2 linked regions of the Rhodopseudomonas palustris genome follow. The protein of the gene in region 1 interacts with the protein of each later gene in a pairwise test. Links are inferred from orthologs where the notes say so. Each region holds a gene or a part of one and is shown on either strand. Other genes may lie near its edges.

Region 1 (7,306 bases):
GGCCAGTCGTTCTTCGCCGAGACGACGTCGAAGCTGTTGCTACTTGCAACCAACGGCCGGTTCTATGCGCTCGATGTCGCCAAGCTGCCCGGCGGCCGCGGCCATGGCGAGCCGATCCGCATGTTCATCGACATGGAGCAGGACGCCGCGATCGTCACCGTGTTCGTGCACACCGGCGGACGCAAATTCCTGATCGCCAGCCATGACGGGCAGGGCTTCATGGTCAACGAGGACGAGTGCGTCGGCTCGACCCGCAAGGGCAAGCAGATCCTCAACGTCGACATTCCCAACGAGGCGCGCGCGCTCACGGTGGTCGGCGAGGGCGACGACAGCGTCGCGGTGATCGGCGACAACCGTAAGATGGTGATCTTCCCGCTCGATCAGGTGCCGGAGATGACCCGTGGCCGCGGCGTGCGGCTGCAGAAGTACAAGGACGGCGGCCTGTCCGATATCGCCACCTTCTCGTCGAAGCAGGGCCTCAGCTGGCGCGACTCCGCCGGCCGCGAGTTCAGCGCGACCATGAAGGAACTCGCCGAATGGCGCGGCAACCGCGCCGACGCCGGCCGGCTGCCGCCGAAGGGCTTCCCGAAGTCCAACAAGTTCGGACGCAGCATCGCGTGATGCTGGCCCGCCTGCGCGCTATGTCGCAGGCGGGCCGTTCGTTTGGCTTTGCGTCTCGCTCCCGAATTGCCTTGAAGTGGATGCGATGATCGAACGCTGCTCCCGCCGATTTCGCCTGTTACTTCCGCTGCTCGTCTTCGCCGCGCTTCCGGGGCCAGCGCAGGCGGCCGAGCTCGATGGCGCGGCGCTCGGCTGGGCCTGGGGCGTGCCGTTCGCCGGCATCCTCTTGTCGATCGCGCTCGGACCGCTGCTGGCGCCGAAGGTCTGGCACGCGCATTACGGCAAGATCGCCGCCGGCTGGGGCGTGCTGGCACTGGCGCCGATTGCGATCGTCTACGGCTGGGACATCGCGCTGGCATCACTGATCCATGCGCTGCTCGCCGAGTATCTCAGCTTCATCGTGTTGCTGTTCGCGCTGTTCACGGTGTCGGGCGGCATCCTGGTCACCGGTACCATCCGAGCGACGCCGCTGATCAACACCGGACTGCTTGCCGTGGGCACGGCGTGCGCCAGCCTGATCGGCACCACCGGCGCCGCGATGGTCCTGATCAGGCCGCTGATCCGCGCCAATGCGGGACGGCAGCACAACGTCCACGTCGTAGTGTTCTTCATCATCCTGGTCGCCAATATCGGCGGCGCATTGTCCCCGCTGGGCGATCCGCCGCTGTTCGTCGGATTCCTGCGCGGCGTGGATTTCTTCTGGCCGGTCCAACACCTGTGGCAGCAGACCCTGATCGTCGCCGGCGTGCTGCTGGTGGTGTTCTATCTGCTCGACCGCTGGTATGCGCGCCACGATGCGCCGGCCAAGACGGCCGAGGCGCCGATCGGATTTCGCGGCGGCATCAATTTCCTGCTGATCGCCGGCATCATCGCCACCATTCTGGCCTGCGCGCAGTGGCGTCCCGGCATCGAATTCGACGTTTACGGCACCAAGGTCGCGCTGCAGAACCTGGTGCGCGACGCGATGCTGGTGGTGCTGGCGCTGCTGTCGCTGTGGTGGACGGCGGACGAGCATCGCGCCGCCAACGGCTTCACCTGGGAGCCGATCCGCGAGGTCGCCAAGCTGTTCGCCGGGATCTTCGTCGCGATCATCCCGGTGCTGGCGATGCTGCACGCCGGCAAGAGCGGGCTATTTGCGCCGCTGCTGGAGGCGGTGACGGCGAGCGACGGTACGCCGCGCGAGGTGCCGTATTTCTGGTTCACGGGCCTGTTGTCGGCGGTGCTCGATAACGCGCCGACCTATCTGGTGTTCTTCGAGCTGGCAGGCGGACGCCCCGCCGAGCTTATGGGGCCGCTCGCCGGTACGCTCGCGGCGATCTCGATGGGCTCGGTCTATATGGGCGCGCTGACCTATGTCGGTAACGCGCCGAACTTCATGGTCTATGCGATCGCCACCGAGCGCGGCATCAAGATGCCGGGCTTCTTCGGCTACGCGCTGCGGGCTGGCCTGGTGCTGATCCCGCTGTTCCTGCTGCTGACGTTCCTGCCGATCGTCCCGAACCTGCGGCTGCACTGAGCCGCAAGGGGCGTCACTTGCTCTGCGGCGCTGTAGCGGCTGGAGCAGGGGGCAGGCCCGGCGTGTGCTTTGGCTTCAGCGTCCCGACATAGAACGACACGCCGCCGACCAGCACGACGCAGATCGCGTACACGAGATAGGCTTGCGGAGGCTTGGTGGCCCAACCCAGCAAGCCGCTAAAAGACATCCGCTCTGGCGCTTGATTTGTCATGGCGGCGTTGTGCGCGATTTGAGGGCGAACGCAAGCTGGAAAATCGCAACGGTATCTCGTCCGGTACCCGACACGGTACGGTCGAAGCCTGATCAATGACCACTGACGTCTTTTGTGGCAGTGTTCAAAGTGGCCCGCGACTCGGCCGCTGGAGGCTCCTTGACCGCAAATATCGTCATCGACCAGTGCTTGGCTACCTTCTTGCTATTGCAAATGACTTGCAAGAAGCTGTGTGAGCCTGCATTGTGATGCGATGGATGCAAGATCGCCGCAAATGACAGCCGAACCCTCGCCGGCACCGGAGCAGACCACGGGGTGGCGGTTGGCGCGCGGCGAGCCGTCGCTCGCCGGGATGTTCGGGACCGTGCCGACCCGGGCCAAGGGTCCGTTCTGGCGCAAGCTGATCGCCTTCCTCGGCCCCGGCTATCTGGTCGCGGTCGGCTACATGGACCCCGGCAATTGGGCGACCTCGCTCGCGGGCGGCTCCAAATACGGCTACGCACTTCTCACCGTCGCGCTGGTCTCCAACATCATGGCCGTGGTGCTGCAGTCGCTGTGCACGCGGCTCGGCGTCGGCGCGGGCAGGGACCTCGCCCAGGCCTGCCGCGACGCCTATCCGCGTTGGGTCTCATGGCCGCTGTGGCTGTCGGCGGAGATCGCCATCACCGCCACCGACCTTGCCGAAGTGATCGGCACTGCGATCGGGCTCAATCTGTTGTTCGGTATTCCGCTCGAGATCGGCGTGCTGATCACCGCGGCCGACGTGTTCCTGGTGCTGGCCCTGCAGGCGTTCGGCTTCCGCTGGATCGAGGCGTTCGTCGTGGCGCTGCTCGGCGTGATCGCGGCGTGCTTTGCGGTCCAGATCGCAATGGCCGATCCGGATTGGGGCGCGGTGATCCGCGGCTTTGCCCCCACCACGCGGGTGCTGACCGAGCCCGGCATGCTGTATCTGGCGCTCGGCATCCTCGGCGCCACGGTGATGCCGCATAATCTCTACCTGCACTCCGGCCTGGTTCAGACGCGCGGTTTCGGGACAAGCCCCGCCGACAAGCACGAAGCGATCAAACTCGCGACCTTCGACTCCACGATCGCGCTGACCTTCGCGCTGAGCATCAATGCGTCGATCCTGATCCTGGCGGCCGCAACCTTCCACCATGCCGGTCAGACCGACATTGCCGAACTCGACCAGGCCCACGCCTTCCTGGCGCCGCTGCTCGGCTCGACGCTGGCGCCGACGCTATTCGGCATCGCGCTGCTCGCCTGCGGCCTGAACTCGACCATCACCGCCACGCTGGCCGGCCAGATCGTGATGGAAGGCTTCATCCAGATCCGGATCAAGCCTTGGCTGCGACGGATGGTGACGCGACTGATCGCAATCGTTCCGGCGGTTGCGGTGACGATCATCGCCGGCGAGAAGGGCACCGGACAGCTCCTGATCCTCAGTCAGGTGGTGCTCAGCCTGCAACTGCCGTTCGCCGTGGTGCCGCTGGTGGTGTTCACCGCCAGCCGGGCGAAGATGGGCGAATTCGTTGCGCCGCGCTGGCTCACCGCCATCGCGTCGTTGATCGCAGCGATCATCGTCGTGCTGAATATCAAGCTGGTGTTCGACTACGTGACCGGCGGGTAGTGCACGACGCGGAAAATCCGAGCGTCTGGGTCTGCCTGTCGAACAAGCTGATGCCTGATCAAACACGCTTCTGCTCATTTGACCCCGCCTTCGTGAGCGCGTGACGCTGCGCGAAGTACTGAGCGGGTGTGCTTCCAAGCGCCTTCTTGAACATGGTGATGAAGGCGTTGACTGACTCATAGCCGAGTTCGGCCGCAACGTTATGCACCGCTTCGCCGCTCGCAAGTTCCCGGAGCGCGACGACGAGGTGGAGTTGCTGCCGCCAGCGTCCGAATGTCAGTCCCGTTTCGCGGATCAGCAGCCGCGCCAATGATCTTTCACTCATTGCGACCTGCTTTGCCCAATCGCTCAAGGTCCTGCGGTCGGACGGTTCGGCTGTCAGAGCGTCGGCTATGGCCCGGATCTTTGGATGGCTGGAAATTGGTAGGTTGAACCGCTCTCGCGGCATGTCCGCGAGTTCGTCCAGCAGCACGCGCGCCATTCGGGCTGCATGGCTGTCTGCGGGATAGTCCGCACTCTCCTCTGCGAGACGCTCGACTAATTCTCGGATCAGCGGAGAAATCGCCAGCGTGCAACTGGAGCAGGGAAGGTTCGCCGCTTCCGGTTCGACGAACAGGTAATTGAGCTGGGCATTGGCAGTCGCGCGCGCGCTGTGAGGCACGCCGCCAGGAATCCATACCCCGCAGTTGGGCGGCACGATCCAGATTTCATTGGCGGCCGTGCAGGTGACGGCTCCGTGCAGGGCGAGGATCAGCTGCCCCTTCCGATGCACATGCAACGGCACCTCCGACTCATGGTCCGAGAAATGCAGCCGATGGGCGACCGCCGGCAGACGCGTCAGGTCGGGGTTGAAAACGGAAACGATAGATTGCACGGGCATGCGAATGGCCGTTTTCAGGGATTTGTTGTCGTAATACCGAATTTATTCGCTTCTGCAAATTGGTCACAACTGGCGCCATGAACTCCATGCCGTCCGGACGTCCCCTTTGACTCAGACCCACGCAGCAGCGCGCCAGGCGCTGGCGAACTTTCTCCGCCAGCCCGCCAGGAAGGAAGATGCCGATGCGGTCCTGTTTTCGGCGAAGAGTTTCGCCGCGGCGATGCTCGCCTATTACATTTCGCTGCGGATCGGGTTGCCCAAGCCGTTTTGGGCCATCGTCACGGTCTACATCGTCTCCCAGACATCTGCGGGAGCCTCAGTCAGCCGTGGCGTGTATCGCTTCGCCGGGACGTTCGTGGGCGCAATAGCGACCGTCGCGATCGTGCCGAACTTCGTCAACGATCCGATCGTGTGCTGCCTGATCCTCGCCGGCTGGATCGGCCGTTGCCTGTTTCTCTCGCTGCTCGATCGGACACCACGAGCCTACGCTTTTGTCCTTGCAGGCTACACGACGAGCCTGATCGGCTTTCCAAGCGTACTTGAGCCCGGCGCAGTCTTCGACACGGCTTCCTTGCGGGTCCAGGAGATCTGCATCGGCATTCTCTGCGCAGTTCTGATCCATCGATATGTTTGGCCAAAGCCGATGACGGGCCAGTTCACCGGCAAGCTATCAGCGATGCTGCAGGACGCTCGCCGGCTTGCGAGTGTCGCGCTGACGGGATTGTCGGAAGATAACCGCCAACGGCGCGAACAGCTCGCTGTCGACCTTCTGATGATTCAGGGGCTGGCGACACATCTTCCATACGATTCCGCGTCTGCCAGGCCCCGCCGCGAGACAGTGCAGCTCATCCACGACCGGCTCGCTCGGCTTCTGCCACTCACGGCCGAGATCGAGGAGCGCGTACGTTCTCTCAGCGTCGAGCACGCAGCCGTCGATGAACCGGCCGCGTTGGTCGCTGATGTGGGAGGCTGGATCGCAGTCAATCAGCCGGATGATGATCAGCAGGCGGAAGCTGCTCGTCTGATCGGGCGTGCGAGATCAATTCAGAAATGTCTGGGCACGGACGCGACGATGCCTGTCGACAGGGTAGGTGCCAACCTTGCCGGCCATCTGGCGGAAATGATCGGCCTGCTGAACGACTGCGACAAGCTCAGTCAGAGCATGACCGCCAACCGGCGCGTCCGAAGAGCAACAGCGCTGCACGGCCCCGAGCTTGCAAAGGGGTACGTCTATCACCGCGATCCATGGATGGCAGCCCGCGCAGCGTTCGGCGCAATGGTCGGCATCCTTGCCGGCTGCGCCTTCTGGATATGGTCGGCGTGGCCCGACGGCGGAACGGCAGTCTCCATTCTCGGCGTCTGCTGCACCTTGTTCGGAAATGTCGACACACCTCTGCCGTTCGTCGTCAAATATATCGTCGGCTCGATCTTCGGCGTGCTGATCAGCCTGTTCTACAGCTTCGTCATCCTTCCTCATGTGACAAACTTCGCGGTGCTCGTTGCGGTCCTTGCCCCCGCGTTCCTGTTCGCCGGCTCTCTCCAAGCGCGAGCGCCGACGGCCTTCATGGCGATGGGCATCACTCTCACCATTCCGATCCTGTCCGGGCTGGGAACGAGCTACATCGGCGATTTCGCGGCCTCGCTCAATATGGCGATCGCGCTGTTCGTGGCGGTTGGGTTCGCCGCGGTCAGCATGTCGATATTCCAGACGGTGCCGGTCGACGTCGCGATCAATCGGCTGCTTCATCTCAGTCGACGGGACGTCGGCCGCCGCGCTCTGGGCGGCGCGCCGAACGAGGCGCGTTGGACAAGTCTGATGATTGACCGAACGGCGCTGCAGCTGCCGAGGCTGCGAGCGGCAAGGAACGCCTATGCAGACGTGCTCGACGATACGCTCCGCCTTCTTCGTATCGGTCACGTCGCCGGTCAGCTTCGTAAGACGATCCCGCAGTTCAAGGGCGAGGCCCGCGCTGCAATAGAAGGTCTTCTCACCGAGATTGCCGCGCACTTTCGCGGCAGGAGACCGATAACGCCAGCCGTCCTTATCGATTTCGATCAGCGCATTGAGCGGCTGACGGCGATGATGGAGCACAGCTCACAGATCGGCCGGTCGCGGATATTCGATCTGTTGATCGACCTGCGTTTCGCGCTCGGCGCGAATGGAGCCGCAAGGAAAGGAGCCCTGGCTGATGATCGCTGATCTGAATATCGGAGGCGTCTTGATCCCCGGCCTCGTCGTCGTTGCGTTCATCGGGTTGATCATCACGATCGCGACGATGCGCGTCTGCACCGACATCGGCGTCTCGCGCCTGTTCGCCTATCGGCCGCTCGTCGAAATCGCCATCTTTGTCATCGTTTGCGGTCTGCTCATGCAGTCCCTGCCAATGATCGGACTGTCATTGTGAAATCGCTTGGATCACTGCTCGGCCACTATTCTCTGACGCTCTGCGT
Region 2 (7,161 bases), 2.6 Mb from region 1 along the record:
CTGCGTTCAAGCAGATCACCAGCCAGAAAGGCGGCCGCATCGTTGCATTCGAAAAATACGGCGCCGACCGTGCCGGTCCGACGCGAACCATCGCGGCCTCTCTTGCCAGTGCCGATGCGCTGTTGCTCGCCGATGATGGCGACGCGCTGGCCGCGGTGGCCGACGCGCTCGGGGCTGCCGGCGCGGATCTGAAGCGGGTGCAGCTGCTCGGCACCGGGTTGTGGGACAATCCGCGGGTGTTCGCCACCCAGGCCCTGCAAGGTGGCCTGTTTGCGGCTCCCGATCCGTCCGGCTTCCGCGCGTTTTCGGGCCGCTATCGCGCCCGCTACGGCCAGGACCCGGTCCGCACCGCGACGCTCGCTTATGACGGTGTCGCGCTGGTGGCGGCGCTCGCCCGCACCCAGGGCCCGCAGCGGTTCTCGGCCGAAACGCTGACCAATCCGTCCGGCTTTGCCGGCATCGACGGGCTGTTCAGGTTTAGGGCCGATGGCACGAACGAGCGCGGCCTTGCGGTGATGAAGGTTGCCAGCGGCGGTGCTCAGGCCGTTGCCGGTTCGCCGAAGAGCTTCGGCGCCTGACAACCAACGTCAGCGCCTCAGGGCTTCTGCTCTACCCAGCCCAGCAGAGCGTCGAGCGCGGGGCAAAGCGACTGCCCCCAATCGGTGAGGTGGTATTCCACTCTCGGCGGCACTTCCGGATACACCGTTCGGGCCACGATGCCGTCGGCCTCCAGTTGCCGGAGTTGCTGGGCCAGCATCTTCTGCGAGACGTCGGGGATCGAGCGCTCCAGCTCGGAGAACCGCAGGACGCGGCCGCCGAACAGATGAAACAGGATCAGGATTTTCCAGCGCCCCTCGAGCAGCCGGAAGCCGGCCGCGATTCCCTGCGCGGCGGTCAGCGGCGTGTGGGCTGGGTTACTTCGAGGTAAGTCACCGACCTTTTCGTGCGTTCTTGCCATGGCCGCAGCCTATTGCCAGCTCTGTCACGTCGCAATCCTGCGGCGCTTTCGAGAGTTGAGCGAGGTCCCCATGACGGTTTCCCTTCCCGCACCAATAGAAGCCTATTTCGTCGCCTCCAATGCACGGGCGGTGCAGGATGTTGCAGCGGCCTTCGCCGCCGATGCCGAGGTCCGCGACGAGGGCAAGATCCATCGTGGGCGCGAAGCGATCGCGGCCTGGAAGCGCGCGGCACTCGACAAGTATCAGATGCAGATGGAGCCACTGACGATCGAACGGGCCGCACAGACCGCGATCGTTACGGCCCACGTCGCAGGGGACTTTCCGGGCAGTCCCGCGCGGCTGACCTATCGGTTCGGTCTCGGCGAGGACGGCATCACATCGCTCGAGATCGGCGCATAGTCCGCTAGGCCGCCAGATCGGCCACCACGGCGTCGAGCACCGGAAAGCCCTCTTGCGTCACGCGCAAGCGGCCGTCGGCATCGACCGCGATCGCGCCCTCTTCGCGCAGCAGCGCGATCCGGGACGGATCGAGCGGGCGGCCGGACAGTAGTTGATAGCGCTGCGGATCGATGCCTTCGGCGAGCCGCAGCCCCATCAGCAGGAATTCGTCGGCGCGCTCTTCGCTGGTGAGGCGTTCGTCGGCGATCAGCCCGTGACCGGTGGCTTCCACCCGCATCAGCCAGCTCTCGGGGCGTTTCTCGGTCGCGGTGGCGTAGCGCACCGCGCCGATATCGAGCCGGCCGTGGGCGCCGGGGCCGATCCCGGCATATTCCTGGCCGCGCCAGTAGATCAGATTATGCCGGCACTCTGCGCCCGGGCGGGCGTGGTTGGAAATCTCGTAGGCGGGCAGACCGAGTTCGGCGCAAACTGATTGAGTGACGTCGTACAGCGCCCGTGCTTCGGCCTCGTCCGGCGTCGGTAGTTTGCCGGCCTTGTGCAGCGAATAGAACGGCGTGTCGGGCTCGATGGTGAGTTGATACAGCGACAGATGCTCGGCGGCCTCGCCGATCGCGTAGCGCAGTTCGGCCTCCCACATCGCCGCGGTCTGTCCGGGCCGTGCATAGATCAGGTCGAACGAATAGCGGTCGAACGCCGACTTGGCGATCGCCACCGCATTCAAGGCTTCTTCGGCCGAATGCAGCCGGCCGAGCGCCTTCAGCGAGGCATCGTCGAGCGCCTGCACGCCGAGCGATACGCGGTTGACGCCGGCGGCGCGATAGCCGCGAAACCGCGTCGCCTCGACGCTGGTCGGATTGGCTTCGAGCGTCACTTCGGCGTCGGGCGCGACCTGCCAGTGCCGCGCGATCGCGTCCAGGATCGCCGCCACCGTCGATGGCTGCATCAGGGACGGCGTGCCGCCGCCGAGAAAGATCGAGCTCACCTGACGCGGCCCGATCCGCTCTGCGGTGGTGGCGATCTCACGCGCAAACGCGCGGGCGAACCGCTCCTCGTCGATCGCGGCGTGGCGGACATGGCTGTTGAAGTCGCAATACGGGCACTTCGACAGGCAGAACGGCCAGTGCACGTAGACGCCGAAAGCTGGGTCGGAGCTAGCCCGCAAGGCAGATCTCCGCCAGTTTGACGAACGCCTTGGCGCGATGCGACAGGCCGAGGCCGAGCGGCGGCAGGCCGTGCTTTTCGATGCTGGTCATCTCGCCGAAAGTGCGGCTGTGACCCTCGGGCAGGAACACCGGATCATAGCCGAAGCCGGCGGTGCCGCGCGGCGGCCACACCAAAGTGCCGTCGGCGCGGGCTTCGACCTCTTCGACATGCCCGTCCGGCCAAGCGACGCACAGCGCCGAGACGAAATGCGCGGTGCGCCGCTCCGGCGCGGTGGCGCCGCGTTCCTGCAGCAGCCGCTCGATCCGCGCCATGGCAGCGCCGAAGTCCTTCGTCTCGCCGGCCCAGCGTGCGGAATATATTCCCGGGGCGCCGTCGAGCGCATCGACTGCCAGTCCGGAATCGTCAGCAAACGCCGGCAGTTGCGCGGCCTTGGCGGCGGCTTCGGCCTTGATCCGGGCATTGGCCTGGAAGCTGTCGCCGGTCTCGTCCGGCTCGGCGAGGTCGAGCTCGCCGGCTGAGATCGCCTCGATGCCGTAAGGCGCCAAGAGCTCGCGCATCTCGGCCAGCTTGCCGGGATTGTGGGTAGCGATCACGAGCTTGCCGGTGATTCGACGATGCATGGCGATGTCAGCCTAGCTCAGCTCGCGTTGCAAAGAAGTGGCAGGAATGACTCACCCAACCGCCATTTTCTGCAGGTCCACCAGCCGGGCGACGCCCTTTTGCGCCAGCGCCATCAGCTGCAGGAACTCGTCCTGCGAGAACGGGGTGCGTTCCGCGGTGCCCTGCACTTCGACCAGCCGGCCGTCGCCGGTCATCACGAAGTTGGCGTCGGTCTCGGCCTCGGAATCCTCGGCGTAGTCGAGGTCCAGCACCGGCGTGCCGTTGTAGATGCCACAGGAGATCGCCGCGACGTTGTCGCGGAGCACCTGGCCCTTGATCATGTTGCGGGCCTTCATCCAGTTCAGGCAGTCCGCAAGCGCCACCCAGGCGCCGGTAATCGAAGCGGTACGGGTGCCGCCGTCGGCCTGCAGCACGTCGCAGTCGACCGTGATCTGGCGCTCGCCGAGCGCCTCGAGATCGACAATGGTGCGTAGCGAGCGGCCGATCAGGCGCTGAATCTCCACGGTGCGGCCATTCTGCTTGCCGGCCGAGGCTTCGCGGCGGGTGCGCTCCAGGGTGGCGCGCGGCAACATACCGTATTCCGCCGTCACCCAGCCGCGGCCCTGGCCTTTCAGCCACGGCGGCAGCCGCTCTTCCAGGGTGGCGGTCACCAGCACATGGGTGTCGCCGAACTTCACCAGGCAGGAGCCCTCGGCATATTTGACGACGCCGCGTTCCAGCGACACGGCGCGCAATTCGTCGGGCGCACGGCGGCTCGGCCGCATGGGGGACCTCCATCTATGGCAGGGGGAAGAACAATGTTGCGGTGCTTTTAGGGGGCCGCAGCCGCAGCGGCAAGGGTTGCGGGCCAAAGCCATGCGCTCCCCGCTTGTAACCGGGCCGAAGCGACGACAAATTAAGGGGATTACGGAGGACAATTTGGCTCAGCACGACCCGATCGGCCTGATCGCGCCCAATGCCGGCCTTGCCCAGCTCAACGAGCGCTCGCGGGAGATTTTTCGTCAGATCGTCGAAAGCTATCTCGCGACCGGTGAGCCGGTGGGCTCCCGCAACATTTCCCGTCTGATTTCCGTCCCGCTGTCGCCGGCCTCGGTGCGCAACGTGATGGCCGATCTCGAACAGCTCGGCCTGATCTACGCCCCGCACACTTCGGCCGGCCGGCTGCCGACCGAACTCGGCCTGCGGTTCTTCGTCGACGCTCTGATGCAGGTCGGCGACCTGACCGAGCCGGAGCGGCAGTCGATCCAGGCGCAGCTTTCGTCAGTGGGGCGGGCCCACACGGTCGAAGCCGCGCTCGGCGAGGCGTTGACGCGGTTGTCGGGCCTGACGCGCGCCGCCGCGGTGGTGCTGACCGCCAAGGCCAACGTCCGGCTCAAGCACATCGAATTCGTCCGGCTGGAGCCGGAGCGTGCCCTGGTGATCCTGGTGGCCGAAGACGGTCAGGTCGAGAACCGGGTGCTGACGCTGCCGCCGGGTGTGCCTTCGTCTGCGCTGATCGAGGCGGCCAATTATCTCAACGCGCGGATTCGCGGCCGGACGCTGGCCGAAGCCCGGCTCGAGCTCGAATCGCTGATGGTTCAGAACAAGGCCGAGCTCGATCAGCTCACCCAGAAGGTCATCGCGGCGGGCATCGCCAGCTGGTCCGGCGGTGACGGCGAAGACCGGCAGCTGATCGTGCGCGGCCACGCCAATCTGCTCGAAGACCTGCACGCGCTCGATGATCTGGAGCGGGTGCGGCTGCTGTTCGATGACCTCGAGACCAAGCGTGGGGTGATCGATCTGCTCGGCCGCGCCGAAAGCGCCGACGGCGTACGGATATTCATCGGCTCGGAAAACAAGCTGTTCTCGCTGTCGGGCTCGTCCACCATCATCGCGCCCTATAGCGACGGCGCCGGCCACATCGTCGGGGTGCTCGGCGTGATCGGCCCGACACGGCTGAACTATGCGCGGGTGATCCCGATGGTCGATTACACCGCGCGGATCGTCAGCCGGATGCTCGGCGGCTGATTTTCCGAAACTTGATTTTCGCGCCGCAAACCACGATATCCCGGCCAGCTCTCCCGTAACGATCCAGAGATTTTTCAAGAAGGTAGCGTGATGACCGAGACTGATGGACAGAAGGACAACAACCAGGACACGGCGCAGGCCGCCGCCGATCCGGTCGTTTCCAAGCCGTACATCATGCCGGACGACCCGGAAGAAGGATCGAACGAGGCACTGGTGCGTGAGGCTGCGGACGCGCGCGACAAGATGCTGCGGACGCTCGCCGAAATGGAGAATCTGCGGAAGCGGACCCAGAAGGAAGTCGCCGACGCGCGCACCTATGGGGTGACCTCGTTCGCGCGCGACGTGCTCGATATCGCCGACAATCTGCAGCGCGCGCTCGACGCGGTGCCGGCCGACGCCCGCGCCAATGCCGAGCCGGGTCTGAAGGCGCTGATCGAGGGCGTCGAGCTGACCGAGCGCTCGCTGCTCAATGCGCTGGAAAAGAACGGCGTCAAGAAGTTCGACCCGAAGGGCCAGAAGTTCGATCCGAACTTCCAGCAGGCAATGTACGAAGTGCCGGATCCGTCGGTGCCGGCCGGCACCGTGGTGCAGGTGGTTCAGGCCGGCTTCACGATCGGTGACCGTGTGTTGCGTCCGGCGCTGGTCGGTGTCGCCAAGGGCGGCGCCAAGGCGGCGCCGAGCGACGGCGGCAGCGAGACCGGCAGCGTCAACTGAGGCGAGCTGCGGCTTCGGCGCGAGCCGGAGCCGCGCCGCCTATCAGCCTCAACGTTGTTCTGAGAGTTAAAAACGACGCGCCGCCTGCGCGTCGTTTTTCATTTGATCAGCGCGGCTGCAGACCGTCGCGCACTTTGCGGAAGCGCGGAAACGCGGTTTCCCATTGCTCTTTCGGCGACGAGCCGATCACCCGCATCGCCACATTGGCGCTGCCGAAGCGCAGCCACTGCACCACGGTCACCGGCGTATTGTCCTTGCCGCTGACGCCGGTGACCCGGGTCTCGAATCCGGGCGCGCCGTCGATCCGGATCGGCTCCGACATCGTGATCTTGCTCTCGCGCAGGCCGGGGATCGCTTCGGCCGCCTGCTGGGCGAACCGGGCGCGGTCGTCGGTCTTCTCCGGCACCGAGCCGATCAGGCCGAGAACCATGAACGGACCGGTCTCGACCGCCTCTTCGTTGCCGTCGGTCAGCAGCAATGCAGCGCCGGGGGCCAACGTCCGCACCGTCTTGAAGTCGCCGAGCTCGCGGATCTTGAACGGCATCTGCGCGACCTGCTCGTCGATCGGCACCTGCTGCCGCACCGACACCGACGACAGCATCTTTTTGACGGCCTCGTCCGAGTAGGTCTTCGCCTCGGTGGCCGGCACCTGGACGGCGACGTAGCCGGAAAACAGCTTGCTGCCGGGCACGATCAGCGAATAGCGGCGGACCTTGTCGGGCCCCACCACGGCGTCTTCGGCGGTGAAATAGCCGTTGCCGGCGGCGGTCTCGATCTTCTCCGGCTTGACGTTGCCGAGCGAGCCTTCGGGCGCGGCTTTGAAGGCCGCGTCGATCTGATCGAACGCCGGCCCCGGCAGCTCGGAGACCAGCACCTTGACGCTCTGGTCCGCGGACTCAAAGCCCAGGAAGGCGGTGGACTGGTTCAGCCCCGGCATCGGCACGATGCCGACCCGGATGCCGCGTGGGTAAACCGCATCGGCGGCGACCGCGTTGGTCGCGGCGGCCGACAGCAGGGCAATCGCAAACAAGCGCGCTATCTGTCTCATGGCGAGTTGTCCTGGGGCTGCATTGAGGCCGTTGTTTGGTCGGGTTCGACCGGGTTTGGTGCTGCAAATCGGACGGCCGGCGACCGCGATGATGCGCTGCGCGCGCCGGCCCGGCAAGCCGCGCCGCAGCGCGCTATGCAGGCGGTTCGTAACGATTCGTAAAGCCCATGTTTTCGTGATCGAAACGCCGCCACGGTCCTTGCGGACCCGACCCCCCCTCCTATATCAGGCTCACCGCCGCCAAATCGC

The links.
Region 2: the proteins of RPPS3_RS13935 (region 1) and grpE interact in binary tests that used the Escherichia coli proteins (3 or more experiments, as listed by UniProt). The link is inferred for Rhodopseudomonas palustris from one-to-one orthologs.

The regions. Positions count from the first base shown.
Region 1 is NZ_CP019966.1:2,990,535-2,997,840, forward strand. What follows is about bases 1,789-4,788. They hold RPPS3_RS13935 (Nramp family divalent metal transporter), read left to right. Parts: upstream 1,789-2,601; coding sequence 2,602-3,975; downstream 3,976-4,788. Other genes in these bases: RPPS3_RS13925 (sodium:proton antiporter), read left to right, coding at 1,789-2,137; RPPS3_RS13930 (hypothetical protein), read right to left, coding at 2,151-2,324; RPPS3_RS13940 (AraC family transcriptional regulator), read right to left, coding at 4,034-4,788. In the rest of the region: parC (DNA topoisomerase IV subunit A), read left to right, coding at 1-621; more of RPPS3_RS13925, read left to right, coding at 707-1,788; more of RPPS3_RS13940, read right to left, coding at 4,789-4,855; RPPS3_RS13945 (FUSC family protein), read left to right, coding at 4,962-7,055; RPPS3_RS13950 (DUF1656 domain-containing protein), read left to right, coding at 7,045-7,260; RPPS3_RS13955 (efflux RND transporter periplasmic adaptor subunit), read left to right, coding at 7,257-7,306. UniProt on the Escherichia coli protein: H(+)-stimulated, divalent metal cation uptake system. Involved in manganese and iron uptake. Can also transport cadmium, cobalt, zinc and to a lesser extent nickel and copper. Involved in response to reactive oxygen.
Region 2 is NZ_CP019966.1:357,616-364,776, forward strand. What follows is about bases 4,198-7,052. They hold grpE (nucleotide exchange factor GrpE), read left to right. Parts: upstream 4,198-5,240; coding sequence 5,241-5,864; downstream 5,865-7,052. Other genes in these bases: hrcA (heat-inducible transcriptional repressor HrcA), read left to right, coding at 4,198-5,150; RPPS3_RS01750 (hypothetical protein), read right to left, coding at 5,971-6,912. Outside these bases: RPPS3_RS01710 (penicillin-binding protein activator), read left to right, coding at 1-578; RPPS3_RS01715 (winged helix-turn-helix transcriptional regulator), read right to left, coding at 596-958; RPPS3_RS01720 (nuclear transport factor 2 family protein), read left to right, coding at 1,029-1,358; radical SAM family heme chaperone HemW, read right to left, coding at 1,363-2,520; rdgB (RdgB/HAM1 family non-canonical purine NTP pyrophosphatase), read right to left, coding at 2,510-3,142; rph (ribonuclease PH), read right to left, coding at 3,194-3,907; more of hrcA, read left to right, coding at 4,062-4,197. UniProt on the Escherichia coli protein: Participates actively in the response to hyperosmotic and heat shock by preventing the aggregation of stress-denatured proteins, in association with DnaK and GrpE. It is the nucleotide exchange factor for DnaK and may function as a thermosensor.